2 linked regions of the Novosphingobium sp. G106 genome follow. The protein of the gene in region 1 interacts with the protein of each later gene in a pairwise test. Links are inferred from orthologs where the notes say so. Each region holds a gene or a part of one and is shown on either strand. Other genes may lie near its edges.

Region 1 (14,445 bases):
CGTACTTGATCGTGACGATCAGCAGCATCGTCCAGAAGATCAGCGAGAGCACGCCGAAGACGTGCGCCTTGTCCACGGTCAGTGGGTGGTGGCCGATGAAGCTTTCCTTGAGCGCGTAGAGCGGCGAGGTCCCGATGTCGCCGAAGACGACGCCGATCGCGCCGATCGCCAGCGCGGGGAGGCTTTCTGAATGGGCGTGATGCCCGTCGGTCTGGTCCATGATCGGCAGCTAGGAGCGGCCCGGCCGCCCTGCCACGGATTTTACGCTTTCTTTATGCCGGGCGCCCGCATTCCCCATGGAAGCTTAACGCGCATCCGCCCCACATCGCCCCTGCAACGAGAAGGCAAGTGCGGTGCGCAAGATACGACACAGACTGGAAAGCAGTGAGCGCTGGTGGGCGGCGGAGATCGTGCTGCGCCTGATAGGCTTGGCGCTGCTTGGCGCCTGCGCGGTGCTTAGCCGTATTGTCCTCCGCCTGGTCGGCCATCCACCGCCGCATCAGGGCTCGCCGGCCGAGTTTGCCGTCGCTGTGCTCGCTTTCGTCTGCCTGACGAGCGGGCTGGCGCTGCTGTTCGAAGGCCCCGGCCTGTTTCGCCTGCTGCCGATGCCGCCGCGCGCGCTCCTGACATGAGGACAACCCGATGAACGATCTGATCTGGCTCGCCGTGCTCGGCGGGCTGTTCCTGCTGACGCTCGCCTACGTGCGGCTCTGCGACAACGCTTGAGGAGCCATAGATGACCCTATCCCTGACACTCGCCGGGCTCACTGCGGTGGGCCTTCTCATCTACCTCGTGGCCGTGTTGATCCGGCCCGAGCGGTTCTGACGGAGCCCCGCCATGACAATCCAGGGCTGGATGCTCATCCTCCTGTTCACCGCCATCACCGTGGCGCTCGCCAAGCCGATGGGGCTGTGGCTTTTCGCGGTCTACGAAGGCCGGCGGACGCCATTCCATGCCATACTCGGCCCGGTCGAGCGTGGCTTCTACAAGCTTGCCGGCATCGATCCCGCCGCCGAGCAGGGCTGGCGCCGCTATGCGGTGCACATGCTGCTTTTCCAGGTGGCGACCCTGCTGTTCACTTACGTCATCCTGCGCTTCCAGGACCTGCTGCCGATGAACCCGCGAGGGCTCGCAGGCCTCAGCCCCGACGGCGCGATGAACGTGGCGATCAGCTTCACCACCAATACCAACTGGCAATGGTATTCGGGCGAGGTAGCGCTGTCGAACCTCAGCCAGATGCTGGGGCTGACGATCCATAACTTCCTCTCGGCCGCCACGGGCATCGCCATCGCCTTCGCGCTGATCCGCGGCTTTGCGCGGCGCGAGACCAATGGCATCGGCAACTTCTGGGCCGATATGACGCGCATCACTCTCTACGTGCTGCTGCCGATCTGCCTGCTTTATGCCTTCTACCTGATCGCCAGCGGCGTGCCGCAGACCTTCGCCGCCTCGGTCGACGCGACCACGCTCGAAGGCGTCAAGCAGTCGATCGCGCTCGGCCCGGTCGCCTCGCAGGAGGCGATCAAGATGCTCGGCACCAATGGCGGCGGCTTCTTCAACGCCAACTCGGCGCATCCCTTCGAGAACCCGAGCGCGTTGACCAATCTCGTCCAGATGCTGTCGATCTTCGCAATCGGCGTCGGCATGACCTGGGTCTTCGGCAAGGCCGTGGGCAACACGCGCCAGGGCTGGGCGATCCTCGCCGCGATGATGACGCTGTTCCTCGCGGGCACGGCGATCACCTATTGGCAGGAGGCCGCGGGCAATCCGGTGCTGCATCAGCTCGGCCTCGCCGGCGCCAATATGGAGGGCAAGGAAGTACGCTTCGGCGCGGCCGCCTCGGCGCTGTTCGCCGTGGTGACGACCGATGCGTCCTGCGGCGCGGTCAACGCGATGCACGACAGCTTCACCGCGCTCGGCGGCATGATCCCGCTGTTCAACATGCAGCTCGGCGAAGTGGTGATCGGCGGCGTAGGCGCGGGGCTCTATGGTTTCCTGCTGTTCGCCCTGCTGGCGATCTTCGTCGCCGGGCTGATGGTCGGCCGCACGCCCGAATATGTCGGCAAGAAGATCGAGAGCCGCGAGGTCAAGTTCGCGGTGCTCGGGATCGCCGTGCTGCCGCTGATGATCCTCGGCGGAACCGCGCTCGCCTCGGTGCTGCCGGCAGGGCTCGCGGGGCCGCTCAACAAGGGCCCGCACGGCTTCACCGAGATCCTCTACGCCTTCTCCTCGGCAACGGCGAACAACGGTTCGGCCTTCGCCGGGCTGACCGCGGGCACGCCGTTCTACAACGGCCTCCTCGGCGTCGCGATGTGGGTCGGGCGGTTCTTCATGATCGTCCCAGCGCTCGCCATCGCCGGCAGCCTCGCGGCGAAGAAGGTCCACCCGGCCTCGGCGGGCTCGTTCCCGACGACCGGCCTGCTCTGGGTCGGGCTGCTCGTCGGCATCATCCTGATCGTCGGCGGACTGACCTTCCTGCCCGCGCTCGCGCTCGGCCCGATCGCCGATCATCTCGCGATGATCCGCGGCCAGCTCTTCTGACAGGTATCACGGACATGACCACGACTTCCGTATTCTCGGCGAACCTGATCGGCCCGGCCGTCGGCGACGCCTTCCGCAAGCTCAATCCGCGCGAGCTGGTGAAGAACCCCGTGCTCTTCACCACCGCCGTGGTGGCGCTGCTCCTGACCGTGCTGCTGGCGATCGGCGCGGAGCCGCTGCCGATCGCCTTCCAGCTCCAGCTCATCGTCTGGCTCTGGCTGACCGTGCTGTTCGGCACTTTCGCCGAAGCGCTGGCCGAAGGGCGCGGCCGCGCCCAGGCCGCCTCGCTGCGCGCCGCCAAGGCCGACCTCGTCGCCAAACTGCCTTCGGGCAAGGTGGTGCCCGCCTCGCAGCTCAAGCGCGGCGATGTCGTGCTGGTCGAGACCGGCGACCTCATCCCGGCCGATGGCGAGGTGATCGAAGGCGTCGCCTCGGTCAACGAAGCGGCGATCACCGGCGAAAGCGCGCCCGTCATCCGCGAGGGCGGCGGCGACCGCTCGGCCGTGACCGCGGGCACGCGGGTGATCTCGGACTGGATCAAGGTCCAGGTGACGCAGGAGCCCGGCCAGGGCTTTCTCGACCGCATGATCGCCCTGGTCGAAGGCGCCGAGCGGCAGAAGACGCCCAACGAGATCGCGCTGACGATCCTGCTCGTCGGCCTGACGATCATCTTCCTGATCGCCGTCGGCACGATCCCGGGCTTCGCTTCATACGCCAGCGGCGGCGTGCCCGTGGCGATCCTCGCAGCGCTGCTGATTACCCTGATCCCGACGACGATCGCCGCGCTGCTTTCGGCCATCGGCATCGCCGGCATGGACCGCCTTGTCCGCTTCAACGTGCTCGCCAAGTCGGGCCGCGCGGTCGAGGCGGCGGGCGACATCGACGTGCTGCTGCTCGACAAGACCGGCACGATCACCATCGGCGACCGCCAGGCGAGCGAGTTCCGCGCGCTGACCGGCGTGGCCTCCGACGAACTGGCGCACGCCGCGCTGCTTGCCAGCCTGGCCGACGAGACGCCCGAGGGCCGCTCAATCGTCGTGCTGGCGCGCGAGAAGTACGGCATCGCAACGCGCGAGCTGGCGGCCGGGGTGGAGATCGTTCCGTTCACGGCGCAGACCCGGATTTCGGGCGTGAATGTCGCCGGACAACTCACCCAGAAGGGCGCGGTCGACGCGATCCTGCGCGCCAACCCCGATGCAGCGTCCTCGCCGGCCGCGGCCGAGCTGCGTCGGATGACCGAGGACATCGCGCGCTCGGGCCAGACCCCGCTCGCCGTGGCGCAGGACGGCCGCCTGCTCGGCATGATCGCGCTCAAGGACGTGATCAAGGCCGGCGTGCGCGAACGCTTCGCCGAGCTGCGCCGCATGGGCATCCGCACGGTGATGATCACCGGCGACAACCCGCTGACCGCCGCGGCGATCGCCGCCGAAGCGGGGGTCGACGATTTCCTCGCCGAAGCGACGCCCGAGGACAAGCTCGCGCTGATCCGCAAGGAGCAGCAGGGCGGGCGGCTCGTCGCGATGTGCGGTGACGGCACCAACGACGCACCCGCGCTGGCCCAGGCCGACGTCGGCGTGGCGATGAACACCGGCACCCAGGCCGCGCGCGAGGCGGGCAACATGGTCGATCTCGACAGCGACCCGACCAAGCTCATCGAGATCGTCGGCCTCGGCAAGCAGATGCTGATGACGCGCGGCGCACTGACGACCTTCTCGGTGGCCAACGACGTCGCGAAGTATTTCGCGATCATCCCCGCGATGTTCGTCGCGCTCTATCCAGGGCTCGGCGTGCTCAACGTCATGGGGCTGGAATCGCCGAGCAGCGCCATCCTCTCGGCGATCATCTTCAACGCGCTGATCATCCCCGCACTGGTGCCCCTGGCGCTGCGCGGGGTGACCTACCGGCCGATCGGTGCCGGCTCTCTGCTCGCGCGCAATCTAGCGATCTACGGCGTCGGCGGCCTCGTCGCGCCCTTTATCGGCATCAAGGCGATCGACCTCGTGGTCGGCGGCCTTGGCCTCGCCTGAGGACAGGACAATGCTCAACGACTTCACTTCCGCCATCCGCCCCGCGCTGGTGCTGACCCTGCTGTTCGCCGCGCTGCTCGGCCTTGCTTATCCGGCGGCGATGACCGGGATCGGGCAAGTGATCTTCCCCGCCCAGGCCAATGGCAGCCTGATCGAGCGGAACGGTCAGGTCATCGGCTCCGAACTGATCGGCCAGACCTTCACCGGTCCCGCCTATTTCCACGGCCGGCCTTCGGCCGCGGGCAAGGGCTACGACGCCATGGCGTCGAGCGGCTCCAACCTCGGCCCGACCAGCCAGGCGCTCGCTGACCGCGTCAAAGGCGATCTGGCTGCGTTAAAGTCATCAGGTCTTCCCGTCGCCCCTGACCTGGTGACCACCTCCGCCTCGGGGCTCGATCCCCATGTCAGCCCCGAGGCGGCTCTCTACCAGGTGGCGCGCGTGGCCGCGGCGCGTGGCCTGCCCGAGGGTGAGGTCCGCGAGCTCATTGCAAGCCGTACCGAGCACCCGCTGCTCGGCTTCATCGGCGAGCCGCGTGTCAACGTGTTGCTGCTCAATCTCGCTCTCGACTCGATGGCTCACAAAGGCGCACAAGCGGCCCGATGAACGGGCAATCATGAACGACGAGCCGCGACCCGATCCCGAGGCCCTGCTGCGCAGCGCTGCGCAGGAGGGCCTCGGCCGTCTCAAGGTCTTCCTCGGCGCGGCGCCGGGCGTCGGCAAGACCTATGAGATGCTCGGCGAGGCGGCGGCGCGGCGCGATGCCGGCGTCGATGTCGTCGTCGGCGTGGTCGAGACCCACGGCCGGGCCGAGACCGAGGCGCGGCTGCACGGCTTCGAGATCGTCCCGCGCAAGCTGATCGAGCATCGCGGCCAGGCGCTCGGCGAGCTCGATATCGACGCGGTGCTCGCGCGGCGCCCGCAACTCGTGCTGGTCGACGAACTGGCCCATACCAACGCGCCGGGCAGCCGGCACGACAAGCGCTATCAGGACGTCGAGGAACTGCTCGCGGCGGGGATCGACGTATATTCGACGCTCAACGTCCAGCATCTCGAAAGCCTGAACGACGTCGTCGCCTCGTTCACCAAGGTGCGCGTGCGCGAGACGCTGCCCGACCGGGTGATCGAGAACGCCGAGGTCGAGATCGTCGATATCCCGCCCGACGAACTGATCGAGCGGCTGCGCGAGGGCAAGGTCTACGTTCCCGAGGAAGCGACCCGCGCGCTGGGCAACTTCTTCTCGAAGTCCAACCTCTCGGCCCTGCGCGAGCTGACCCTGCGCCGCGCGGCGCAGGCGGTCGATGCACAGATGCTCGACTATATCCGCGCCAATGCCATCGCCGGCGCCTGGGCGGCGAACGAGCGGCTGGTCGTCGCGGTCAGCGAGCAGCCGGGCGCGGCCGAACTCGTCCGCGCCGCCAAGCGCCTGGCCGATGCGTTGCGCGCGCCCTGGACCGCGGTGCATATCGAGACCGCGCGCGCGGCAACCTTCAGCGATGCCGAGAACGCCCAGCTCGCCGCGACGATGCACCTCGCGACCCAGCTCGGCGCACAGGTCGCGAGCGTTCCGGCGGAGAGCATCCTAGAAGGGCTCCAGCGTTTCACTGCGGAGGCGAGGGCGACTCAGCTGATCGTCGGCAAGTCGGCGCGCTCGCGCTGGTTCGAGCTGCGCCACGGCTCGGTCGTTGATCAACTGGTGCGCGAAACGCCGGGCATCGCGGTCCACGTCCTGCCGATGGCCGAGACGGTGCGGGCGGCGGTTCGGCCCAAGGTCGCTATCGGAGCCTGGGGCAAGCCCGAAGGCTATGCCGTGTCGCTCGGGTTGACGGTGCTCGTGACCCTGCTGGGCATCGCGATCTTCGGCCGTGGCAGCATTACCAACGTCGGTCTGCTCTATCTGCTCCCGGTGATGGTGGCGGCGACACGCTACGGCGTCAGGACCGGTGTGGTCGCCGGCCTGCTCTCGTCGCTGAGCTACAACTTCTTCTTCATTCCGCCGACCCACACGTTCACGATCCAGGACCCGCAGAACATCATCACCGTGCTGGTGCTGCTCGGCGTGGCCGTGGTGTCGAGCCAGCTCGCCGCGCGCGTGCGCGAGCAAGCGCTGCTGGCGCAGAGCAGCGCGGCCCAGAACAGCGCGCTCGCCGGCTTTGCGCGGCTGCTCACCGGGATCAGCCGCCGGGATGAACTGGCCGAGTTGCTCTGCGCCGAGATCGGCCGGCTGCTCGATGTCAGGGCGGTGGTGTTGATGAACGGCACCGACGGGCTCGAGATACGCGCGGCCAATCCGCCGGGAGACGAACTGGAGATGCTCGATATGGCGGCGGCGCGCTGGGCGTCCGAGCAGAACCAGCCGGCCGGCCGGGGCTCGGACACGCTGACCGCCAGCGAATGGCTGTTCCAGCCGATCTCGGCCGGGGGCAGAGCGCTTGCCGTCTTCGGCCTCGCCCGCGACGATGCACGCGCGCCGATCCGTTCGGACCAGCTGCCGCTGCTGCTCAGCCTGCTCGACCAAGCCGGGCTTGCGCTCGAACGCATCGCGCTCGAAGGCGAAATGGCGCAGCTTTCGCAGATCAAGGAGCGCGATCGGCTGCGTCATGCGCTACTCTCGTCGGTCAGCCATGACCTGCGCACGCCGCTGACCACGGTGCTGGGCATGCTGCGTGAGCTGCGACCGAGCTCGCCCGACCAGGCCGAGCACCTCGCCACCGCCCGCGCCGAGGCCGAGCGGCTGCACCGCTTCGTCGGCAACCTGCTCGACATGGTGCGGATCGAGGCGGGCGCGCTGCACCGCACGACCGAGCCGATCGACCTTGCCGAAGCCGTCGCCAGCGCGACGCACGACCTGCGCGGCGCGCTGCAGGATCATCCGGTGAAGCTCGCCATCGCGCCCGACCTGCCCTTCGTCATGGCCGACCCGCAGCTGTTCCACCATTGCCTGATCAACCTGATCGAGAACGCCGCCAAATACGGCAATTCCGGCTCGCCGATCGAGGTTGCGGCGCGGCGCGATCCGCAGGGCCTCACCTTGACCGTGATGGACGAGGGCCCAGGTCTGCCGCCAGGCGAGGAGGCGCGGCTGTTCGAGACCTTCACCCGGATCGAGGGGTCCGACCGCAAGGGCGGCACCGGCCTCGGCCTCGCCATCGTCAAGGGCTTTGCCGAAGCCATGGGGCTGACCGTATCCGCGGCGAATCGCACCGACCGGCCTGGCGCCTGTTTCTCGATCCGCTTCGACGCCGCGCATCTGAAGACGAGCTGGAGCGAGCAATGAGCCGGCAGGTTACCGTCCTCCTGGTCGAAGATGAGCCGGCGATCCGGCGCCTGCTCCATGCCGGGCTCGCCCGCGCCGGCTACAAGGTGGTCGAGGCGGGGACGGGGCGCGAGGCGCTGTCCGCGCTCCATATCGACAAGCCCGACATCGTCCTGCTCGACCTGGGCCTGCCCGACCGCGACGGGCTGGAGCTGATCGGCCTGATCAAGTCGGCCGGCACTGCCGTTGTTGTCGTCTCGGCGCGCGATGCGACCGAGCAGAAGGTCACCGCGCTCGATCTCGGCGCCGACGACTACGTCACCAAGCCGTTCGACACCGAGGAAGTGCTCGCGCGCATCCGCACGGCGCTGCGCCACAAGCTTTCGACCGATGCCGAGATGCCGGTGGTGGCGGTGGGAGCGATCGAGATCGACCTGGCCGCGCGCATTGTCCGCAAGGCCGGTGAGGAGGTCCATCTGACCCCCAAGGAATACGGCTTCCTCGCCGAACTGGCCAAGCGACCGGGCAAGGTCGTGACGCATAGCCAGCTTCTCCACGCGGTCTGGGGCGCCGGGCACGAGGGCGACGTCGAGTACCTGCGCGTCGCCGCGCGGGCGATCCGGCGCAAGCTGGAGGACGATCCCTCGGCCCCCTCGATCCTGCGCAACGAGCCGGGAGTCGGCTACAGGCTGATCGTCAGCCGTTAGGCGCGGACGACATCGATCACGGCCTGCGCAAAGGCCTGGGGCGCTTCCTGCGGCAGGTTGTGGCCGATCCCGCCGGCGATCGTCCGGTGCTCGTAGCGGCCCGTGAACTTGGCAGCATAGGCGCTGGGGGGCGGATGGGGTGCGCCGTTGGCGTCGCCTTCCATCGTGATCGTCGGCACGGCGATCGCCGGCGCGGCGGCAAGCTGCTGCTCGAGGCTGGCGTAGCGCGTCTCGCCTTCGGCCAGGCCCAGCCGCCAGCGGTAATTGTGGATCACGATCTCGACATGGTCCGGGTTGTCGAAGGCGGCGGCGGAGCGATCGAAAGTGGCGTCGTCGAAGGCCCATTTCGGCGAAGCCAGCCGCCAGATCAGCTTGGAGAACTCGCGGCGGTATTTCGTATATCCGGTGCGACCGCGCTCGGTCGCGAAGTAGAACTGGTACCACCATTGCAGTTCGGCCTCGGGCGGCAGCGGCTGGCTTCCCGCCGCCTGGCTGCCGATCAGGTAGCCGCTGACCGAGACGAGCCCGTGGACGCGCTCGGGCCAGAGCGCCGCAATGATGTCCGCCGTGCGCGCACCCCAGTCGAAGCCGCCGAGCACGGCGCTGCGGATCTTCAGCGCGTCCATCAGCGCCAGCACATCGGCGGCGAGCGCGGCCGGCTCGCCGTTACGCTTGGTGTCGGCTGAGAGGAAGCGAGTCGTTCCATAGCCGCGCAAGTGAGGGATGATGACGCGGTGGCCCTTGGCGCTGAGGATCGGCGCGACTTCCTCGAAAGCATGGATGTCGTAGGGCCAGCCGTGGAGCAGGATGACGGGTGGGCCGGCTGCCGGTCCATATTCGGCATAGGCGACTTCGAGCAGGTCGGTCCGCACGGTCTTGAGCGGCGGCATCGCGGGAGGCGCCGCCACAGGCTGGGCCAAAGCCGGTGTGAAAGGGATCGAAGCGGCGATGACTGCGGCGCTCATCACGCGGCGGCGACTCAAGTCGAAAGTGGACATGGCAGGGCTTTACCGCACCATGCCGGCGCGCGCAGCCTAATAGGCGTCGCAACCGCTACGCCGCGACGGTCCTTGCCGGCAAACCAATAATATTTGTCCAGATTCTGACCGTTGTAGCGGAACTGTCATGGACGCGTGAAATAGGGCCACTCGAGTCAACACAGGGCGCCGGGGGACAACCGTCCTTTCGGCGCCTTTGTAATCTTTCGGGGGGTCTTGATGTTGAAGAAGTCCGTGTTCGCCTTGACGGTTGCCAGCTGTCTCACCCTCGCGACGACTGCCAGGGCGGAGGATGCTTCATCCGCAGACTCCGCCACCACGGAATCCGGGGACATCGTCGTCGTCGGCAGCGGCGAGACCCGCTCGGTATCAACTCTCCTGCCGTCCAACTTCGACGTGCTGCCGCCGGGCACCAGCATCCAGAAGGCGCTGAACTTCCTGCCGGGCGTGAGCGCGCAGTCGATCGACGCGCTGGGCGTCAACGAACAGTCGCTGTCGCTGCAGGTGCGCGGCTTCAGCACGACGCACCTCGGTTACACGCTCGACGGCATGCCGCTGGGCGACGGCGCCTACAACAATTACAACGGCCTCACGATCAGCCGTGCGCTGATCTCCGAGAACCTCGGCCGGGCCGATCTCGCGACCGGCATCGCCGGCCTCGGCATCGCCTCGACCAGCAACCTCGGCGGCGCGCTGATCTATACGAGCAGCGATCCGAAGAAGGACCTGGGGCTCAAGATCAGCCAGACGGTCGGCAGCGAGAACAGCCTGCGCACTTTCGCGCGGATCGATACCGGCGAGCACGGCGGTTTCTCGGCCTATGTCTCCGGCCAGTACACCGAGCAGGACCTGTTCGTGAATCAGGGCGCGGGCAAGAAGTCCACCGGCAAGCAGTTCAACGGCAAGGCGCAGTACGAGTTCGACGGCGGCAAGATCACCGGCTTCGTCGACATCTCGCGCACCAACCAGGCCGACGACGCCTATTTGTCGAAGGAAATGCTCGGCCGGCTCGGCTACGACTGGGGCGGCTATGCGCCGAACTGGAATGCCTACCTCGGCGTCGCCGCCTGCACGGTGACCACGACGCCGATCAAGTGCGCCGCTGCGCCGGCGCCGCAGAAGAACGCCGACGTCACCTACACCAACGGCCAGATCCTGCGTAACGACGAGCTGTTCTACGTCGCCGGCGACTACAGCTTCACCAAGAACCTCAGCGCGCGGGTGCAGGTCTATCATCACGCAGACAAGGGCGCGGGCAACAACTTCATCACCGGCCTGTCCAACCAGGGCACGACCTCGACGGCAGACGACCTGCCGGTCCAGATCCGCGACACGCGCTACACGATCGACCGCACCGGCGTGCTCGGTAGCCTGAGCTGGCATGTCGGCTTCAACCACTTCGAGGCTGGCTTCTGGATCGAGGACAACACCAGCAGCGCCGCGCGCTATATCCGCACCGATGTGACCGGTCCGATCGATCTCGGCCATTTCCTGGGCGGCCAACCGTCCACGGCGCAGTGGGTCCAGGAGACCAAGTGGAAGACGCGGCAGTTCTACGTCCAGGACACCATCTCGCTGCTCGATGACGCTCTGAGCTTCGATTTCGGTTTCAAGAGCACCTATGCACGCTCGGATGCCACGGCGCTGCCCGGCATTTCCGTCACGCCGCCGCCGGCTTCGACCCAGTTCGCGACCGGCTCGTTGACCGCCAAGGACAACTTCCTGCCCGAAGCGGGTCTGCGCTGGAACGTCGGGGGCGGCCACGAACTGTTCGCCAGCTACGCGGAAAACATGGCCATGTATCAGGGCGGCTTCAAGCTGGGGCCGCAGTCGGTCACCCAGACCGTCTGGAACGCCCAGGGAAGCACGCTGAAACCCGAGACCTCCAAGAGCGTCGAAGGCGGTTACCGCTTCGTGAGCAATGCTCTGCAGGTCTCGCTGTCTGGCTACTACGTGAAATTCGACAACCGTCTGCTGCAGTACAATCCCTGCCCGACGAACCTCCAGCAGAACCCGGGCTGCGGCAACTCGTTCCACAACGCCGGCAGCGTCACCAGCAAGGGTGTCGAGCTCGGCGTCCTGTGGAAGCCGGCGCCGTGGCTGAGCTGGTACAATTCGGCCTCGTTCAACAAGTCGACCTACGACCAGAACCTGGTCTGGAGCCTCGGTACGACCACGGCGATCCTGCCTACCGCCGGCAAGCAGCAGGTGGATACGCCCAAGCAGATGTTCAGCAGCGTGGTCAGCGTGAAGTACGAAGGCTTCTCGGCTTCGGTCCAGGGCAAGTATACCGGGCGGCGCTACTACACCTATACCAACGACCAGAGCTTCGGCGGTTATGCCACGGTCGACCTCGGCCTCGGCTATGACTTCGGCACGTTCGGCCCGCTGAAGGGCGCGAAGCTGTCGCTGAACGTGACGAACCTGACCAACAAGCGCTATGCGTCGAACTTCGACAACAGCGTGTTCGCGCCGAACGATTCCGGCTCTGTCGCAGGCGGCGATTCGAACGCCGTTGCCGGCGACGTCCTGGTGTTCCACTCCTCAGCGCCGCGGCAATTCTTCGGGACGCTCAGCGTTGATTTCTAAGCATCTGCGCGCCTGCGCGCTGGCGCTGTTGTGGCTCTTCCCCGCCTTTGCCGGCGCGGAAGAGCCTATAACCCGGCCGAATATCGACCACGCCGCCGGCGCGCGCAGCGTCACGCTGCATGGCCAGACTTTCGTCGATCAGGGGCTGGTCGGCGCCAGCCGGCTTCCGGCCGATACGGTCGATTTTCTCGGCGACACGCTCGGGTCTTTTTCCTCGCTGCAGATCGCTCCGGGGAGCTGGAAGCGGGTAGGGGACCACTACGAAGGCGTGCTCTGGACGCTGCCCGATCGCGGGCGCAACGATCCAGGCGCCAAGCTGTTCTTCGACTATGCGGCGCGGCTCGAGCGTTTCCGCGTCAGCTTCGCCCCGAGCGACGGCCGGTTCACGCTCGTTCCTGACGGCGGGTTGAAGCTGCGCGATTTCCGCGGCCGGCCGTTCACCGGCGCCGATCCGGGCGCGGGCACCTTGACGGAGAGGGGCATCCTTCTGCCGGCACCGGATCAGGGCCTGGGCAGTGGCAAGGTATCGCTCGACGCGGAATCGCGGCAGTTCAAGCGCGACGGCAGCTTTTATGTCGGCGATGAATATGCGGCCAACGTCTACTATTTCGACCCGCACGGCCGCTTGAAGGGCGTGATCCGTCCCCCCGAAGCGATCGCCCCGCGCCGCGGTGGTCATCCCGCTTTCGGTTCGCTGCAGCCGCCCGAAAGCGGCCGCCGCAACAACCAGGGCGTCGAGGGCATGTCGCTGTCTCCCGATGGCCGCACCTTGTTCGTGGCCTTGCAAAGCGCTCTCGTGCAGGACACTGCAACCGGCAATGCCGCTGGCCGGACCGACATTCGCGTGCTGGCCTACGACGTGAGCAGCGTGCCGACACCGGCGCAGCCGACCGCGCACTACGTGATGCAGTTGCCGGCCTACAACGACAAGGGCGACGGCGGCGCACCCAATCGCACGGCTGCGCAGAGCGAGATCCGCGCGCTCGACGGCCACCGGTTCCTGATGCTCTCGCGCGATGGCGCGGGCGTCGGCGCCGCGGACAAGGCCCCCGTCGTCTACAAGTCCATCCTGCTGGTCGACGTCGCCGGTGCGACAAATCTTGCCCGCAGCGAATACGAGACCGGCACCGCATCGGTGCTGCAGGATCCGGCAGGAACGGCGCTGCGGCCGGGCATCGTGCCGGCCGAATGGACCGAACTGGTGAACATGCTCAATCCCGTGCAGCTGGCGCGTTTCGGTCTAACCATCGAAGCCTTGTCGGAGAAATGGGAAGCGCTCGATCTCGTGCCGGTGCTCGAGCCCGACCATCCGGCCGACTATTTCCTGCTCGTCGGCAACGACAACGACTTCATTGCGCGGCACTGCCGGATGTCGGGACAGACCTGCGATCCCGATTTCGATAACGACAACCGGATATTGGTCTATCGCTTGAGCCTGCCCACATCCTTGAAGTGAGCGGTCGATGGCGCCGGGCAGAGCAGCGGGCCGCTCTCAGCTTGCCGCCAGCGCCTGGGTAAAATCCGCGATGAGATCATCGGCGTTCTCGATCCCGATCGAGATCCGCACGAGGTTGTTGGTGATATTCAAGGCCGCCTTGCGCGCGGGGGGCACCGACAGGTGGGTCATGGCCGCCGGGTGGCTGGCGAGGGTTTCGGTGCCGCCCAGGCTGACGGCCAGTTTGGCGATCCTGAGCGCATCCAGGAATGCGAAAGCCTCGGCCTCGCCGCCCTTGAGATAGAGCGAAAAGGTCGATCCAGCGCCGGTGCAGTGGCGGCGATAGATGTCTGCCTGGCTGCTGCCCTCGGCTAGAAAGCCCAGATAGCCCACGCTCTCGACCTTGGGATGGCTCCGCAGCATGTCGCAGACCTTCGCGGCGTTCTCCCCGGCGCGGCTCATCCGCAGCTCGAGCGTTTCGAGACTGCGCAGCAGCATCCAGGCGGAATGTGGATCGGTGATCGTGCCGATCGTGTTGCGCGTGGCCCGGACCGGCGCGATCGCCGCGCTGCTGCCGATCACCGCGCCGGCGACGAGGTCCGAATGGCCGCCGACATATTTCGTCAGGCTGTAGACGACGAGGTCGGCGCCGTGCTCGAGCGGCTTCTGCCAGAGCGGGCCGAGGAACGTATTGTCGATCGCGATGAGAGGGCGGTCGGTGGGGAACACCGTGTCGCAGGCGGCGCGCACCGCTTCGATGTCGACGAGCGTGTTCGTCGGGTTCGAGGGGCTTTCGAGGAAGATCAGCGGCACGCGGCGGTCGCCGGCCCGTCTGAGCACGTCCTCGATCTCCGGCTGCGAGGCGCCCGCGGGAAAATCCAGCCACTCGATGC
Region 2 (13,935 bases), 3.6 Mb from region 1 along the record:
CAAGCTCGCCTGGAAGGATCTCGATCTCACCACCGCAGCCGGCAAGGCCGAGCTCGGCAGCCGCATCGACGCGGCGGCCGAACAGGCCTGCACGTCCGACCCGGCCACCGGATCGAGGCTCACCCGTGCAACCCCGGGCTGCATCGCCGATGCGCGTCAGGCAATCACCGCACAGGTCGCCGCCAAGCTCGGCAACAACCGATTTGCCGCCAGCGGTGGCGGCGCCAATGGCGAGGCACGCCGCTAAAAAGTTCGCGTGGGGACGGCCGCCCCGCACGAAAAGGTGAGCCCGGCGGCGGGACCCTCCGGGCTCACCAAACACCCGCCGATTCAGCGCCCGGCCATGGCCTTGGCGCGCGCGAGATAGGTCCGCCCGATCCGTACCGCGCTGCCATCGGCAAGCTCTGCCGACCAGGTCCCCAGCCCATCGTGCTTCAGCCCCCGAATGCGGTCGCGCCGCAGGATGCAGGAACGGTGCAGGCGGATGAACAGCGCCGGATCGAGCCGCGCTTCGAGTCCCGAGACGGTGTGGAGCAGCAGATAGCTCGCCTCGCCGACATGCAGCCGGACATAGTCGCGCTCGGCATCGATCCGGTCGATGTCGACCGCCGCGATGCGCAGCAGTTCCGAGCGGTGGGGCACCCAGAATTCCTCGAGCCATTCACCCTTGGTCTTCTCGCCGTCGTTCCGACGCGCCAGCGCCCGCGCGATCGCGCGCTGCAGCCGTTCGGGCGCCACCGGCTTGAGTACATAGTCGACCGCCTCGAGATCGAAGGCTTCGACCGCGAAACCGTCGTGCGCGGTGACGAAGATCACCGCGGGCGGCGAGGGCTGGGCGGCGAGGGTACGGGCGAGGGCGAGGCCGTCCATCTCGGGCATGGTCACGTCGAGCAGGATGAGATCGGGCGCCAGCGCGGCGATCAGCCGCAAGGCCGCGCCGCCGTCGCTCGCCGTGCCGGCCACGGCGATGCCGGGCAGGCCCGCGCAAACGATCTGCAGCCGCTCGACCGCAAGCGGCTCGTCGTCGACGATCAGGGTGCGTAGCGCCTCAGCCATCGCGGTGCTGAAGCGGCAGGCGGATCACGGTCCTGAACCCGCCCTCGGGCGCGGTGCCGGCGTCGAGGCTGGCCGCCCCGTCGAAACGCGCCTGCAGCCGGTCGCGGACATTGGCGAGGCCGATGCCGCAACCGTCCTGCCAGATCGCGCCCGCTCCGGGTCCGTCGTCGCTGACCGATATTGTAAGCCCGCCGGCCTCGGCGCGCGCGGCTATGGTCACGGTCACCGGGCGGTTGGTGGCGGCCACGGCATATTTGATCGAATTCTCGACCAGCGGCTGCAGGATCATGCCGGGCACCAGCACGTCGGCGAGTTCGTCGGGCACTTCGAACACCGTCCGCAGTCGCTCGGGAAAGCGAACGGCCTCGACCTCGAGATAGAGCTTCTGGAGCTTGATCTCCTGCGCCAGCGGCAGGTCTCCGGTGGGGTCGCCCGCCAGGCTGCGGCGGTAGAAAGTGGCGATCGTCTGGATCATCCGCTCGGCCTCCGCCGGCTTGCCGGTGAGCACCAGCGCCGACAGCGAATTGAGCGTGTTGAACAGGAAGTGCGGGTTGATCTGGTAACGCAGCGAGCGCAGCTCGGCCGCCTGCGCGGCACGGCGGAACTCGCCCTCGCGGCGCTCTGCCGCGCGCGCCTGCTGGGCATTTTCGAGCGCGAGGTAGAGCGCCATCCAGGCCACCAGCAGGAAATAGCGGCCGAGCGCCATGTCGGCATACTCGTCCCAGAAATTCTTCTCCTTGGCCGGCAAGGTCTGCGCCTTAGTCATCGGAGGCGGGGACGCCGGTGAATTCACCGCAGGCGAGGGGGGTGAAGGAGGCGAGGGCGGGACAGGAGGTGATCTGTCCGCGCCCTTGCTGGCATTCACGACCAGCTTGCCATCACCCACCTCGACAACCGAGCCGTCGTCGCTGCGCACGCGAACATGCCCCCCCATGTATCTCGACGACATTGCCTTCGCCGTCATCGAGCACATTGACGCTTTGCCGCTGTTCTTGCTGCTTCGCCTCGTGGTCCATGTCGGCGAAGGCCCAGCTGTTGATCATCGTCGCGAGCAGGGCCACGGGGAGTGCGGCCATCAGCATCAGGCTCGCCCGCCGCCATAGCGGCCAGCGCGCGAGCAGCGCCAGCAGCGGCCAGAGCGCCGCGGTCACGGCCATCGAGCCCAAGGTGACGACCAGCCGCCGCGAGAGGAAGGCCCAACTGAGGTCGTAACCCAGCAGCGCGCCGCGCAGCGTCGTCAGCACGAAATAGCAGGCCCAGAGGCCCACGATCGAAGCCAGGACCAGCCGCGGCGGGACCCGCGGGCGCTGGGCGGTGTTGTCGTTCATTGCCCGACAAATAGCCCGCCAGGCGGCCGGTGCGCCAGCCGCTTGGTCGATCCGCCTGGGACGCTCGTCGAATCAGCTCGGCTGGAGCAGGCCTTCCTTGGCGATCTTGTCCTGCCAGACCAACGGCGCGAGCTTGTGGACGTTGCTGCCCTCGCTATCGACCGCGACGGTCACCGGCATGTCCTCGACCGTGAACTCGTAGATCGCTTCCATCCCGAGATCGGCGAAACCGACGACTTCGGCCTTCTTGATCGCGCGGGCGACGAGGTAGGCCGCGCCGCCAACCGCCATCAGGTAGGCCGACTTGTGCCTGGCGATCGATTCGGTCGCCGCCGGGCCGCGCTCGGACTTGCCGACACTAGCGAGCAGGCCGAGATCGAGCATCATGTCGGAGAACGAGTCCATGCGCGTGGCCGTGGTCGGGCCGGCGGGGCCGACGACCTCGTCGCGCACCGGATCGACCGGGCCGACGTAGTAAATCACGCGGCCCTTGAAATCGACGGGCAGCGCCTCGCCCCTGGCCAGCATGTCCTGGATGCGCTTGTGCGCAGCGTCGCGGCCGGTGAGCATCTTACCGTTGAGCAGCAGCCGGTCGCCCTGCTTCCAGGCCTGAACTTCCTCGGCGGTCAGCGTGTCGAGATTGACCCGCTTGGCCTCCTTGCTGGGCGTCCACTGCACTTGCGGCCATTCCTCGAGCTTCGGCGTCTCGAGATAGCTCGGACCCGAGCCGTCGAGCGTGAAATGCGCGTGGCGCGTCGCGGCGCAATTGGGGATCATCGCGACGGGCTTGCCCGCGGCATGGCACGGCCAGTCGAGGATCTTGACGTCGAGGATCGTCGAAAGCCCGCCCAGCCCCTGCGCGCCGATGCCCAGCGCGTTGACCTTGTCGAAGATCTCGATGCGCATGGCTTCGAGATCGTTCTGCGGGCCACGCGCCTTGAGCTGGCCCATGTCGATCGGTTCCATCAGGCTCTGCTTGGCGAGTTTGACGCAATGTTCGGCCGTGCCGCCGATGCCGATGCCCAGCATGCCCGGCGGACACCAGCCGGCGCCCATCTGCGGCAACATCTCGATCACCCAGTCGACGATCGAATCCGACGGGTTCATCATCTTGAACTTCGACTTGTTCTCGCTGCCGCCGCCCTTGGCTGCGACGTCGACCGAGATCTTGCTGCCCGGCACCATGCTGACGCTGAGGACGCAGGGGGTGTTGTCCTTGGTGTTGCGGCGGGTGAAGGCGGGATCGGCCAGCACCGAGGCGCGCAGCTTGTTCTCAGGGTGGTTGTAAGCCCGGCGCACGCCATCATCGACGACGTCCTGCAGCGAACGGTCCGATTCCAGCCGGCAGTTCTGGCCCCATTCGATGAAGACGTTGACGATGCCCGTGTCCTGGCAGAGCGGGCGATGGCCCTCGGCGCACATGCGGCTGTTGGTCAGGATCTGCGCGATCGCGTCCTTGGCGGCCGGGCCTTGCTCGGCCTCGTAGGCCTCGCCCAGCGCGCGGATATAGTCCATCGGGTGGAAATAGCTGATGTACTGGAGCGCGTCGGCGACGCTTTCGATCAGGTCTTCTTCACGGATGGTGACCATCTCAGCCATTATGCGTATCCCCATGCTGCAGCCGTGCGGGCAGAAATCCGGGCCGCCATAAGCCCACCGGGACGCTCCGTCAAAGCGCTTGGCGAGCTTGCAGCCTTCGCCTATTAGCGTGCCACCGCGCTACCGGGGGGCCGCTGCAAGGTACTGGTCGGGCTTCGGCAGCGCATGAGGGATTTGCATTTGATGACTTTGACCGAGAACCGCCCCGCTGCTGCTGCGTCAGAAGCGGCCCGCCGTGCGATGATCGACAGCCAGCTGCGCACCAGCGGCGTCAACGAGCCCTGGGTGCTCGCCGCCATGGCGCGCGTCCCGCGCGAAGACTTCGTTCCCGAGGCGGCAAAGGCCGCCGCCTATATCGACCGCGCCGTGCCGCTGGGCGAGGGCCGCTTCCTCGCCGCGCCGCTGGTCCAGGGCATGATGCTGAGCGAGGCCAAGCCGAGCGCCGAGGACAAGGCGCTGCTAATCGGCGACGCTAACGGCTACCTCGCCGCGCTCCTCGGCCCGCTCGTCGGCTCGCTCGAAGCGGCCGATCCCGCCGATGTCTCGGCGAAGAAGAAAAACGGTCCCTACACGCTGATCGTCGTCGATGGCGCGATCGAGGAACTGCCTGGCGCGCTCGCGACGCAGCTCGCCGAGGGCGGCCGCATCGTTACCGGGCTCGTCCTGCGCAGCGTGACCCGGCTGGCCGCGGGCCGCAAGGCTGCGGGCGAAGTCGCACTGCTGCCGCTCGCCGAGATCGGCATCCCCGTCCTTCCCGAATTCGCTGCACCGAAGCGCTGGAGCTTCTGAACGTGCCGCAAACCGGCCTGCGCCTCCGGCTGCTGGCCGGAGCAGCCCTGCTGGCGAGTCCCGCCGCCGGGCCCGCCGCAGCCGAGGACCTGCGCGGCGCGCTCGTCGCCGCCTACAACACGAACCCGACGCTGCAGGCGGCCCGCGCGGGCCAGCGCGCCACCGACGAGGACGTGCCGATCCAGAAGGCTGCCGGCCGTCCATCGGTGACCGGGCAGGCAACGCATACCGAATTCATCCAGAAGAGCGCCAACAACTTCACCGCGCCCGATCGCAACCTGAACGGCACCGTCTCGCTGTCGGTACCGCTTTATTCGGGCGGATCGGTGCGCAACGGCGTGAAGGCGGCGGAAACCCGCGTCGTGGCCGGCCAGGCAGCGCTGCGCGGCACCGAGAGCACGGTGTTCAGCCAGGTCGTGGCGGCCTATATGGACGTAATCCTGAACGAGGCGGTGGTTGGCCTCAACCGCAGCAACGTCCAGGTTCTCGAAGTCAATCTGCGCGCCACGAGCGACCGGTTCGAGATCGGCGACCTCACCCGTACCGACGTCGCGCAATCACAGTCCCGCCTGGCGCTGGCCCGCGGTGATACGCGCACGGCCGAGGCGAACCTGGTGGCAGCGCGCGAACGGTATATCAGCCTTGTCGGCGAAGCCCCGGGCGCGCTCGATCCGCCGCCGCCGCTGCCCGGCTTGCCCACCAGCGCCGAGGAAGCGGTAACGCAGGCACTGGACGAAAATCCCGACCTCCTTGCCGCGCGCGAACAGCGCAAGGCGGCGGCCTATGACGTGAAGGTAGCAGGGGCAGGGCGCTTGCCGACGGTCCAGGCTTTCAGCCAGGGCACCTACAACAACTATTTCGGTACCCTGGGCGGTGCCGGCGGCGCCGCGGCTGCCTTCACCCAGCACGAGACGACCGCCCAGGTCGGCCTGCGCGCCTCGGTCCCGTTCTACCAGGGCGGCCGTCCCGCCGCCCAGCGCCGCCAGGCCCAGGCCCTCGAAGGCGCCGCCATGGAGCAGGAGATCGCCGCCGAGCGCAACCTGATCGCGCAGGTCCGGTCGGCCTATTCCGCGTGGCAGGCCTCGAACGAACTTATCGTTTCCAACCAGTCGGCCGTCGATGCGGCACGGCTGAGCCTGGAGGGCGTGCGCGCCGAAAACAGCGTCGGCAACCGCACGATCCTCGACATCCTCGACGCCGAGCAGGAACTGCTCTCGGCCAGCGTCCGCCTCGTCACCGCAAGGCGCAACGCCTATGTCGCCGGCTTCGCGATGCTAGCGGCCATGGGCAGGGCCGAAGCGCAGGATCTGGGGCTCGATGGCGGGACGCTTTACGACCCCGGCGTCAACTACAAGCGCGTGCGCGGAAAGTGGTTCGACTGGGACGACGATGCCGCGCCGAAGCCCCAATCCACGCGAACCGTTGACACCAAGCCCCAAGACGGCGAGATTCATGGCACTGAGGGGGGCTACGATTCAGTCTACCAATACTGGTGCGCCCGACACGAATGCCCAGGGGGGGGTAAATAACCGCGATGCGTCAAACTGCTGAACCGACGGTCGAGGAAATTCTCGAATCGATCAAGAAGGTGATCGCGCGCGACAACCGCGCCGGCGCCGACGAACAGCGCCGCCAGCGCGAGACGCAGGGCGTCGTCGCGCCTGCCGTGCATCAGGCCAAGGACCTCGAAGAGGACCGGGCGGCTGATGACGAGGCCTTGTTCGACGAGGAAGACGTGCTCGACCTCGGCAGCGAAAGCGAGTTCGCCATGACCGAAGACGACGGTGACGAACGGCCCGAATCGCCGCTGCTGACCGATGCCGCACGCGTATCGATGCAGGAATCGCTGGCCGCGCTGGCCATGCTGGCCGAACCCGGCGTGCCGCCGCAGATCGTGCGTTCGGGTGAAACCTCGCTCGAAGGCATGGCGCGCGAGCTGCTGCGCCCTGCGCTGGCCGAATGGCTCGACAAGAACCTGCCGCAGATGGTCGAGCGCATGGTCGCGAGCGAGATCGCCAGGATCGTCGGCAAGAAGGGCTGATTGCCCGCCAGCCGATACCGACAGACCGATGCCGAAACCCGATCCCGCGCTGCTCGATCCGGCGCGCTATCCGTTCCATTGCAGCATCGAGACCCGGTTCGCCGATCTCGACGTCAACCAGCACATCAACAATGTCTCGCTGGTCGGGCTGCTCGAGGAAGGCCGCGTGCGCTATCACCGCGCAGCCGGCGACCACGGCGCGCGTGGCGAGCTCTCGGTCATGGTCGTCAGCATGGCGGTCGAATTCCTCGGCCAGAGTTATTTTCCCGATCCGCTGAAAATGCATGTCGCCGCGGGACCGCTCGGGCGGACCAGCTATAGGCTCCTCCAGCTCGTCACCCAGCAGGAGCGGCTGATCGCCTTCGCCGAGGTGACGATGGTCAGCACGGCCGGCGGCCAGCCCAATGAAATCCCAGCCGCGGTCCGCGAAAGCCTCCAGGCCTGGGCATTGAAGTCATGAACGACAGCCCGGAAGTCGTGGCCCAGGCCGAACGCGCCCTCGAGATTCTCGGCGGCTTCGCGACCCAGCGCCACATCATGATCTGCGCCGACCCGGAAAAGCCCAAGTGCTGCGATCGTGAGACCGGGATCGAGGCCTGGAACTTCCTCAAGCGCCGGCTCAACGAACTCGGGCTGGGCGGTAAGGCCGGCGTGCTGCGCAACAAGGTCTCATGCCTGCGCGTCTGCATGGCCGGGCCAGTCGCCGTGGTCTATCCCGAGGGCGTCTGGTATCACGGCTGCACGCCCGAGGTGCTCGAACGGATCATCCTGGAACACGTGATCGGCGGCGTGCCGGTCGAGGAATACCGGCTCAATCCGCCCAGAGCGGAGGCGCTCTAGGTTTTTGTTTTACCTCGATTTCCGAGTCGCCAGATGATTCCATCCGGCTCGAAATCGCTCTAGGGATTAGGGTGCTCGTCCTCAAACGGATCGACGATCGCATCATCGTGACCGGTGCCGTTTGACAGGAAAACCAGGCCCATCAGCGCCGACATCAGCAGCATCATGAAACCGATTCCGAGCGCGGTCGCGATGTAGAAATGGATCGAGACGAAGCCGTTCTCGCGGTAGAGCAGCACGCAGGCGCCGATCACTATGGTGATGGTCACGCTGAGCATCAGCCACATCAGCCGCCTGAACCGCGCCCAGGCGAAGGCGGCGGTCTCGGGATCGTCGAGAGGCGAGCGCGGAATCATCGCAGCCGCCTTGCGCCTTTGGCAGGATGTTCGCAAGCAGGGAACCTGCCCTGCGGGGCTGCGGCGCGATGAACTGGCGCAAATGCTTGAGCTATGGCATAGTGCCTGCCCAAGCTCCGGGAGACGAGCCATGACCATCGGGCGCCTGATTGAAGGCCGGGCCGGCACCATCATCACCTGCGAAGCCGATGCCAGCGTACGCGAGGGAGTCGCGCTGCTGGCTGGGAAACGCATCGGCGCGATGCCGGTGATGGAGAAGGGCAAGATCGTCGGCGTCTTTTCCGAACGCGACGTGATTTACCAGCTGCAGTCGCTCGGCCCCGCCATGCTCGACCGCAAGCTGCGCGACGTAATGACAAGCCCGGCGGTGACTGTCGAGCCCGACACCACGGTGCTGGCCGCGCTGTCGCTGATGACGCGGCGGCGCATCCGGCACCTGCCGGTGGTTCAGAACGGCGAAATGCTCGGCCTCGTGTCGATCGGCGATCTCGTCAAGTCCCGCATCGAACACATCGAAAGCGAAGCCGAAGCGCTCAGGACCTATATCCAGACCGCCTGAACGTCGCGGAAGAGACCCGCCAGCATGCTATCGCCACAATCTTTTGTCATGCCGCGATCCAGCGAAAGAGGAACTGCATGCTCGCCAAAGCCCGCTGGCTGACCGTCGTTTTCGCCGCCCTTCCCTATACCGCCTCCGCCGCCGACACGCCCGCCGACAATCGTGGGCCGGAAGCGGCGGGCGATGCCGCCAGCGCGGCCAGCACGGCGCCGCTCGATCCCGGCATCCGCAAGATGATCGAGATCGCGATCGCCAAGGGCAACGCCACGACGATCGCTAGCGTCTTCGCCGTCGCCCGCCAGGCCGCGCCCGAAGCCAGGCAGGAGATCGACGAACGCGAGCAGGCCTGGCACGCCCAGGTCGCCGTCCAGACCGCGCAGGCCAAGGTCGAGCAAATCGAAAAGCTGCGCACCGCCTCGGCGCTGTCTAACTGGAAGGGCGAAATCGAGGCCGGAGCCTCGCGTTCGACCGGCACCTCGAGCAGCTTCGGCATGCTGGGTGCGCTGGATCTCAAGCGCGAAGGGGTGGACTGGACGCACAAGCTGTCCGCCCGTGCCGACGTGCAGAGCACCAACGGCGAGACCACGACCGAACGGGTCTTCGCTGCCTGGCAGCCGAGCTACCGCTTCCAGGAACGCACCTATGCCTATGGCCTGGCCCAGTACGAGCACGACACCTTTGCCGGTTACGACAATCGCTACACGCTCGGCGGCGGGCTAGGTTACCGGGCGCTCGACGGGGCGCGGGTCAAGCTCGAGCTGGAAGGCGGACCGGCGCTGCGCCGGATCGACGAAGTCGACGGTGGTGGCATTCATTCGCGCATCGCCGGCCGCGGATCGCTCAATCTCAACTGGCGGGTCACGCCCACGCTTAGCCTGACGCAGAATACCGCGGTCTATATCGAAGGCGCCGACGGCAACGTCGTCGCGAATACCGCGCTCGATACCAAGCTGATCGGCAATCTCAAGGCGCGCTTCTCGTACAACGTCCAGTACGAGCGCAACCCGCCGGTCGGCACGGCGGAACTCAACACGCAGAGCCGCGCGACCTTCGTCTACAGCTTCTAGGCACGAGCCTGCCGCTTGCCCGGGGCGGCCTGAGTCCCTACATCCGGCGCATGGAAGCACCCAGCCTGACTCTGAGCCCCTCGGCAGCCGCCCGCGTCGCGGCAATCGCCGCCAAGACGGGCAAGCCCGCAATCCTGCGGCTTTCGGTCGAGGGTGGCGGTTGCTCGGGCTTCCAGTACCAGTTCGGCTTGGCCGAGGCGCCCGATGCCGAGGACCTGGTCAGCGAGACCGACGGCGTGCGACTGGTGGTCGATCCGGTCAGCCTCGACCTCGTTTCCGGCTGCGTCGTCGATTTCGTCGGATCGCTGGGCGGCGCTGCCTTCCGCGTCGAGAACCCCAATGCCGTGGCCGGCTGCGGCTGCGGCTCGAGTTTCTCGGTCTGATCGCGGCATGATCAAAGTCGCGTCGTTCAATATCAACGGGATCAAGGCGCGCCTGCCGCGCTTGATCGAGTGGCTGGAGGAGACGCGTCCCTCGGTCGCCTGCCTGCAGGAGATCAAGACCCAGGACGAGGGCTTCCCGGTCAAGGATTTCGAGGCGATCGGCTACAAGGCGATCTGGCACGGCCAGAAGGGCTTCAACGGCGTCGCCATCCTCGCCGACGGCGTCGAGCCGGTAGAGGTCCGTCGCGGGCTCGAAGGCGATCCTACAGACGAGCATTCGCGCTACATTGAATGCGACGTGTTCGGCCTACGCATCGCCTGCATCTACCTGCCCAACGGCAATCCACAGCCCGGACCCAAGTTCGACTACAAGCTGCGCTGGATGGAGCGGCTGCGCGACCGGATGCGCGAGATCGCCGCCGAGGAAGTTCCGGCAATCATCACCGGCGATTTCAACGTCATCCCCGAGGACAAGGACGTCTGGTCACCGGCCGCGATGGCCAGCGATGCGCTGATGCAGCCGGAATCGCGCGATGCCTATTTCCGCCTGCTCGGCGACGGCTGGACCGACGCGCTCGACCTGCACAATCCGCGCGGCGGCGTCTGGACCTTCTGGGACTACCAGGCCGGGGCCTGGCAGCGCGACCATGGCTTCCGCATCGACCATGCGCTGCTGTCGCCTGAAGTGGCCGATCGGCTGATCGCCGCGGGCGTCGACAAGGAATATCGCGGCCGCGAGAAGGCCAGTGATCACACACCCGTCTGGGTGCAGATCAGCGAGTAAGACCCTCCCCGAGCTAGGCCCGGGGAGGATCCATCGTCACCTGTAGAAAACGTGATTGCCGATCCGCGCGATGCGGGTCGCCCGCCAGCTGGGCGAGACGCGTGCAGCGTGAAAGAACAGCGCGCCCTCGGCCGGGCTGCGCACCGAACCCGCATCGGCGATGCGCGCGATGGCGACGGCTTCGTGCCAGTCCTGCGAGGCGGTGTTGATCGCGGGCATCGCGCGACCGCGGATGAACGAGAACTGCGAGGGCTGGTAGACCACGCCGCAATAGGAGGCGGGGAAGCGGCCCGACTTGGACCGGTTCACGATGACCCGGCCGACGGCGAGCTGGCCGGGCAGGGGTTCGCTCTTGGCCTCGAAATAGATGGCGCCGGCGAGGCAGCGCATTTCGGGTGAGAGCGTTTCGGGCTGGGTCTGCTCCGCAACCAGTTCGGCGAGCGAACCGCCGACAGAGGCGGTAGCGGCAGCAGCATCGTCGCTCTGCGCGGGTCCGGTGGAGAGAACCTCCTGGGCCTCGGCGGGCAGCGGCTGGACGATGGGCCGGGAAATCGTGGAGAGGGTTTCCTGTTTGGCCGGCCCGGACAGCGTGTCCTGAGCGACCGCGCCCGAACCCTGGGCGCTGACAACGGCAGTAAAAAGAGTCGCGGCCACGGCAAACGTGCTGGCCGGATATAACTTGGACTTCATTATTTCAAATTCGGGTGCGGTGAACGCGCCCGCGCAGAAGGAACCGAACCGCCGCGAGCGACGTTAGATGTTCGGAGCGTCCTGCCGGCTGCCCCCCGTCTGCGTGCTTGCCGGAGCGGCCTTAGTGCCGTCCCCGCCGCCTGCGCGACCGTGAGCGGTCCCCATGTTGCCCGTTCAGCCGAGAGTCAACTTGTGGGCACAGGCAATCCGATGAGTCGTTCCCCCTGCGCGATGTCCAGCTCTATGATCCACAAGTCTCGGTCCTGGGCGCCACGACGGGTCAGATATTCTCCGAATTCCGCTTTATTTTCATCATCTTGAGACCTCGAAAGGGTCCATTTTCGGTCACCATCCGGGGCCGGCATGCGCTCGTAGACCCGCGCATTTGTGTCATTTTCGCACAGAACGAGCAAAATCGTTCCCGCTTCGCTTTCACCCTTCTGCAACACAGCTGCGAAGCCACCTTCGGCCTGAGTCTGGCGAATCAGCGCCGCGGCTTCGAGATGCGCAGGGAGCCGCCCTTCCATGTCAGCTCAACGCAGCGCCTGGGCGTAGCCGGCGAGCCCCGAGAGCGAGATACGCGAACGCTGGAACGTGCCGGTGCCGCGGCCGATTTCCTCGCCCTCGCTGTCGATCAGCCGCGATTCGGCGACGAGCACGCGCCGCCGGCCCGAAATCCAGCGCCCTTCGGCCACGACCTGTCCGATCCGCACGGGCCGGGTGAAATGGAGGTTGAACGAGGTCGTCAGCAGGAACCGGTCGGTCACCAGCGTATTCGCCGCATAGAAGGCCGCATCGTCGAGCATCTTGAAATAGATCGTGCCATGCGCCGCGCCGGCAGCATGGTAGTGGCGCTCTTCGACCTGGAAAATGATCCGCGAGTAGCCTTCCTCGGTGATCTCAAGGCTGGACGCGAAGAGCTGGTTCACGGGTGCCGAGGCGTAGAGCCCTTCGAGCGCGCGCCAGTGAAGTGTCGCGCCTGAATCGCGGGCCTCAGGCGGCGTCGCGGTCGATGACATTGCAGATCAGGCCGTAGATCGCTTCCGGACCCGGTGCCTGGGTCAGCGCCGCGTGCATTTCCTCGTCGCGCATCATCCGCGAGATCGCCGCGAGCGCGTGGAGGTGGGTCGCTCCGGCATGTTCGGGCGAGAGCAGGCCGAAGACGATATCGACCGGCCGGCCATCGGCCGCATCGAAAGCAACCGGCGCCTCGAGCCGCAGCAGCGCCGCGACCGGACGGTTCACCCCGGCGAGCCGGGCGTGCGGTATGGCGACGCCGCGGCCGAAGCCGGTACTGCCCAGCTTCTCCCGCTCCTGCAGCTTGGCGAGCACGTCCGAACGGTCCAGCGCATAGACCGTGGCGAAACGGTCTGCGAGCTGTCCGAGGATTGCCGGCTTGCTATCGGCGCGAATGGCACCGACGGCTTCGGGCAGGATGGTGAAGAGAGATCCCATTAGCAATCAAACAATAGTCCAGCACCAGTTGCCAGATGATGTACGAACCTGAGCCCGGGTCGCCCCGGGTGCCAAGCCTCTTTCGATCTGGAAAGCAAGCGCGTTTGCGAGCGTCAGGACGGTTCGACCCAGCCGATCGAGCCATCGCCGCGGCGGTAAACCATATTATGCTTGCCGGTTCCAGCGTTTTTGAAAAGCAGGGCGTTGGTGTTGCGCAGGTCGAGCATCATCACCGCGTCGGACACCGTCGCTTCGGGAACGTCCACCTTGGTCTCGGCAATGACCACCGGCGCATCGGCGGTCACTTCCGCATGATCGTCGGCCGGCTCCTCGAAGATGACGTAGGCGGCTTCCTCTTCCTTCAGCGCATAAGTGCTCTGTTCATGCCGGTCGTTGAGCCGGCGCTTGTAGCGGCGCAGCTGCTTGTCGATCTTGTCGGTCGCCTGATCGAAGGCGATATGCGCGTCCTGCGCGATGCCCGCTCCCTTGAGCACGAGGCCCTGCATCACATGGGTAACGATATCGCAGCGGAAAGCGCCGGCCGGCGCGCGCCCGAAAGTCACCTGAGAGGACAAGGCGCGGGCGAAGTATTTGTCGACCACATTGGTCAACCGCTCGCTGGCGTGGACTTGCAAGGCTTCGCCCGTGTTCATCTGATGACCGGATACGCGGATTTCCATGGTCCATCTCCTCTTGGGCTAGGTACTCCAGAGCGGAGCCTTGAGAGTCTGTATAAACTCGGCATGCGCAGCGAGTTCCGCCTCGCTGGCGGCGTGTGGCCGGGCCGGGCGGAACACGCGGTCGGTGCGGACCGTCATCACCGTGACGATTTCCTTGCGCCGATCGGCCGCCAGCTCGAGCCCGATCTGCCGTCCGCCGCGCAGCTCGACATAGACCTGGGCGAGCAGTTCGGCATCGAGCAGCGCACCGTGCTTGGTGCGGTGGCTGCGATCGATGCCATAACGCGTGCAGAGCGCGTCGAGCGATA

The links.
Region 2: the proteins of KRR38_RS03075 (region 1) and KRR38_RS20350 interact in binary tests that used the Escherichia coli proteins (3 or more experiments, as listed by UniProt). The link is inferred for Novosphingobium sp. G106 from one-to-one orthologs.

The regions. Positions count from the first base shown.
Region 1 is NZ_JAHOOZ010000001.1:646,291-660,735, forward strand. The notes cover bases 4,816-8,044. They hold KRR38_RS03075 (sensor histidine kinase KdpD), read left to right. Parts: upstream 4,816-5,183; coding sequence 5,184-7,844; downstream 7,845-8,044. Other genes in these bases: kdpC (potassium-transporting ATPase subunit KdpC), read left to right, coding at 4,816-5,173; KRR38_RS03080 (response regulator), read left to right, coding at 7,841-8,044. In the rest of the region: KRR38_RS03045 (potassium transporter Kup), read right to left, coding at 1-220; KRR38_RS03050 (hypothetical protein), read left to right, coding at 354-632; kdpF (K(+)-transporting ATPase subunit F), read left to right, coding at 737-826; potassium-transporting ATPase subunit KdpA, read left to right, coding at 839-2,542; potassium-transporting ATPase subunit KdpB, read left to right, coding at 2,557-4,569; more of kdpC, read left to right, coding at 4,580-4,815; more of KRR38_RS03080, read left to right, coding at 8,045-8,530; KRR38_RS03085 (alpha/beta fold hydrolase), read right to left, coding at 8,527-9,528; KRR38_RS03090 (TonB-dependent receptor), read left to right, coding at 9,748-12,117; KRR38_RS03095 (esterase-like activity of phytase family protein), read left to right, coding at 12,107-13,573; KRR38_RS03100 (cystathionine gamma-synthase family protein), read right to left, coding at 13,610-14,445. UniProt on the Escherichia coli protein: Member of the two-component regulatory system KdpD/KdpE involved in the regulation of the kdp operon. KdpD may function as a membrane-associated protein kinase that phosphorylates KdpE in response to environmental signals.
Region 2 is NZ_JAHOOZ010000001.1:4,233,344-4,247,278, forward strand. The notes cover bases 11,217-13,935. They hold KRR38_RS20350 (PTS sugar transporter subunit IIA), read right to left. Parts: upstream 12,948-13,935; coding sequence 12,486-12,947; downstream 11,217-12,485. Other genes in these bases: KRR38_RS20335 (cell wall hydrolase), read right to left, coding at 11,217-11,456; KRR38_RS20340 (DUF1491 family protein), read right to left, coding at 11,678-12,019; KRR38_RS20345 (PaaI family thioesterase), read right to left, coding at 12,026-12,511; hpf (ribosome hibernation-promoting factor, HPF/YfiA family), read right to left, coding at 13,061-13,627; dnaQ (DNA polymerase III subunit epsilon), read right to left, coding at 13,646-13,935. Also shown: KRR38_RS20260 (UrcA family protein), read left to right, coding at 1-247; KRR38_RS20265 (LytTR family DNA-binding domain-containing protein), read right to left, coding at 331-1,056; KRR38_RS20270 (histidine kinase), read right to left, coding at 1,049-1,822; KRR38_RS20275 (hypothetical protein), read right to left, coding at 1,935-2,384; KRR38_RS20280 (fumarate hydratase), read right to left, coding at 2,457-3,983; KRR38_RS20285 (protein-L-isoaspartate O-methyltransferase), read left to right, coding at 4,167-4,772; KRR38_RS20290 (TolC family outer membrane protein), read left to right, coding at 4,775-6,301; KRR38_RS20295 (DUF2497 domain-containing protein), read left to right, coding at 6,307-6,813; KRR38_RS20300 (thioesterase family protein), read left to right, coding at 6,842-7,273; KRR38_RS20305 (ferredoxin), read left to right, coding at 7,270-7,653; KRR38_RS20310 (hypothetical protein), read right to left, coding at 7,713-8,009; KRR38_RS20315 (CBS domain-containing protein), read left to right, coding at 8,140-8,568; KRR38_RS20320 (YdiY family protein), read left to right, coding at 8,646-9,635; KRR38_RS20325 (iron-sulfur cluster assembly accessory protein), read left to right, coding at 9,686-10,018; xth (exodeoxyribonuclease III), read left to right, coding at 10,026-10,802; more of KRR38_RS20335, read right to left, coding at 10,839-11,216. UniProt on the Escherichia coli protein: Seems to have a role in regulating nitrogen assimilation.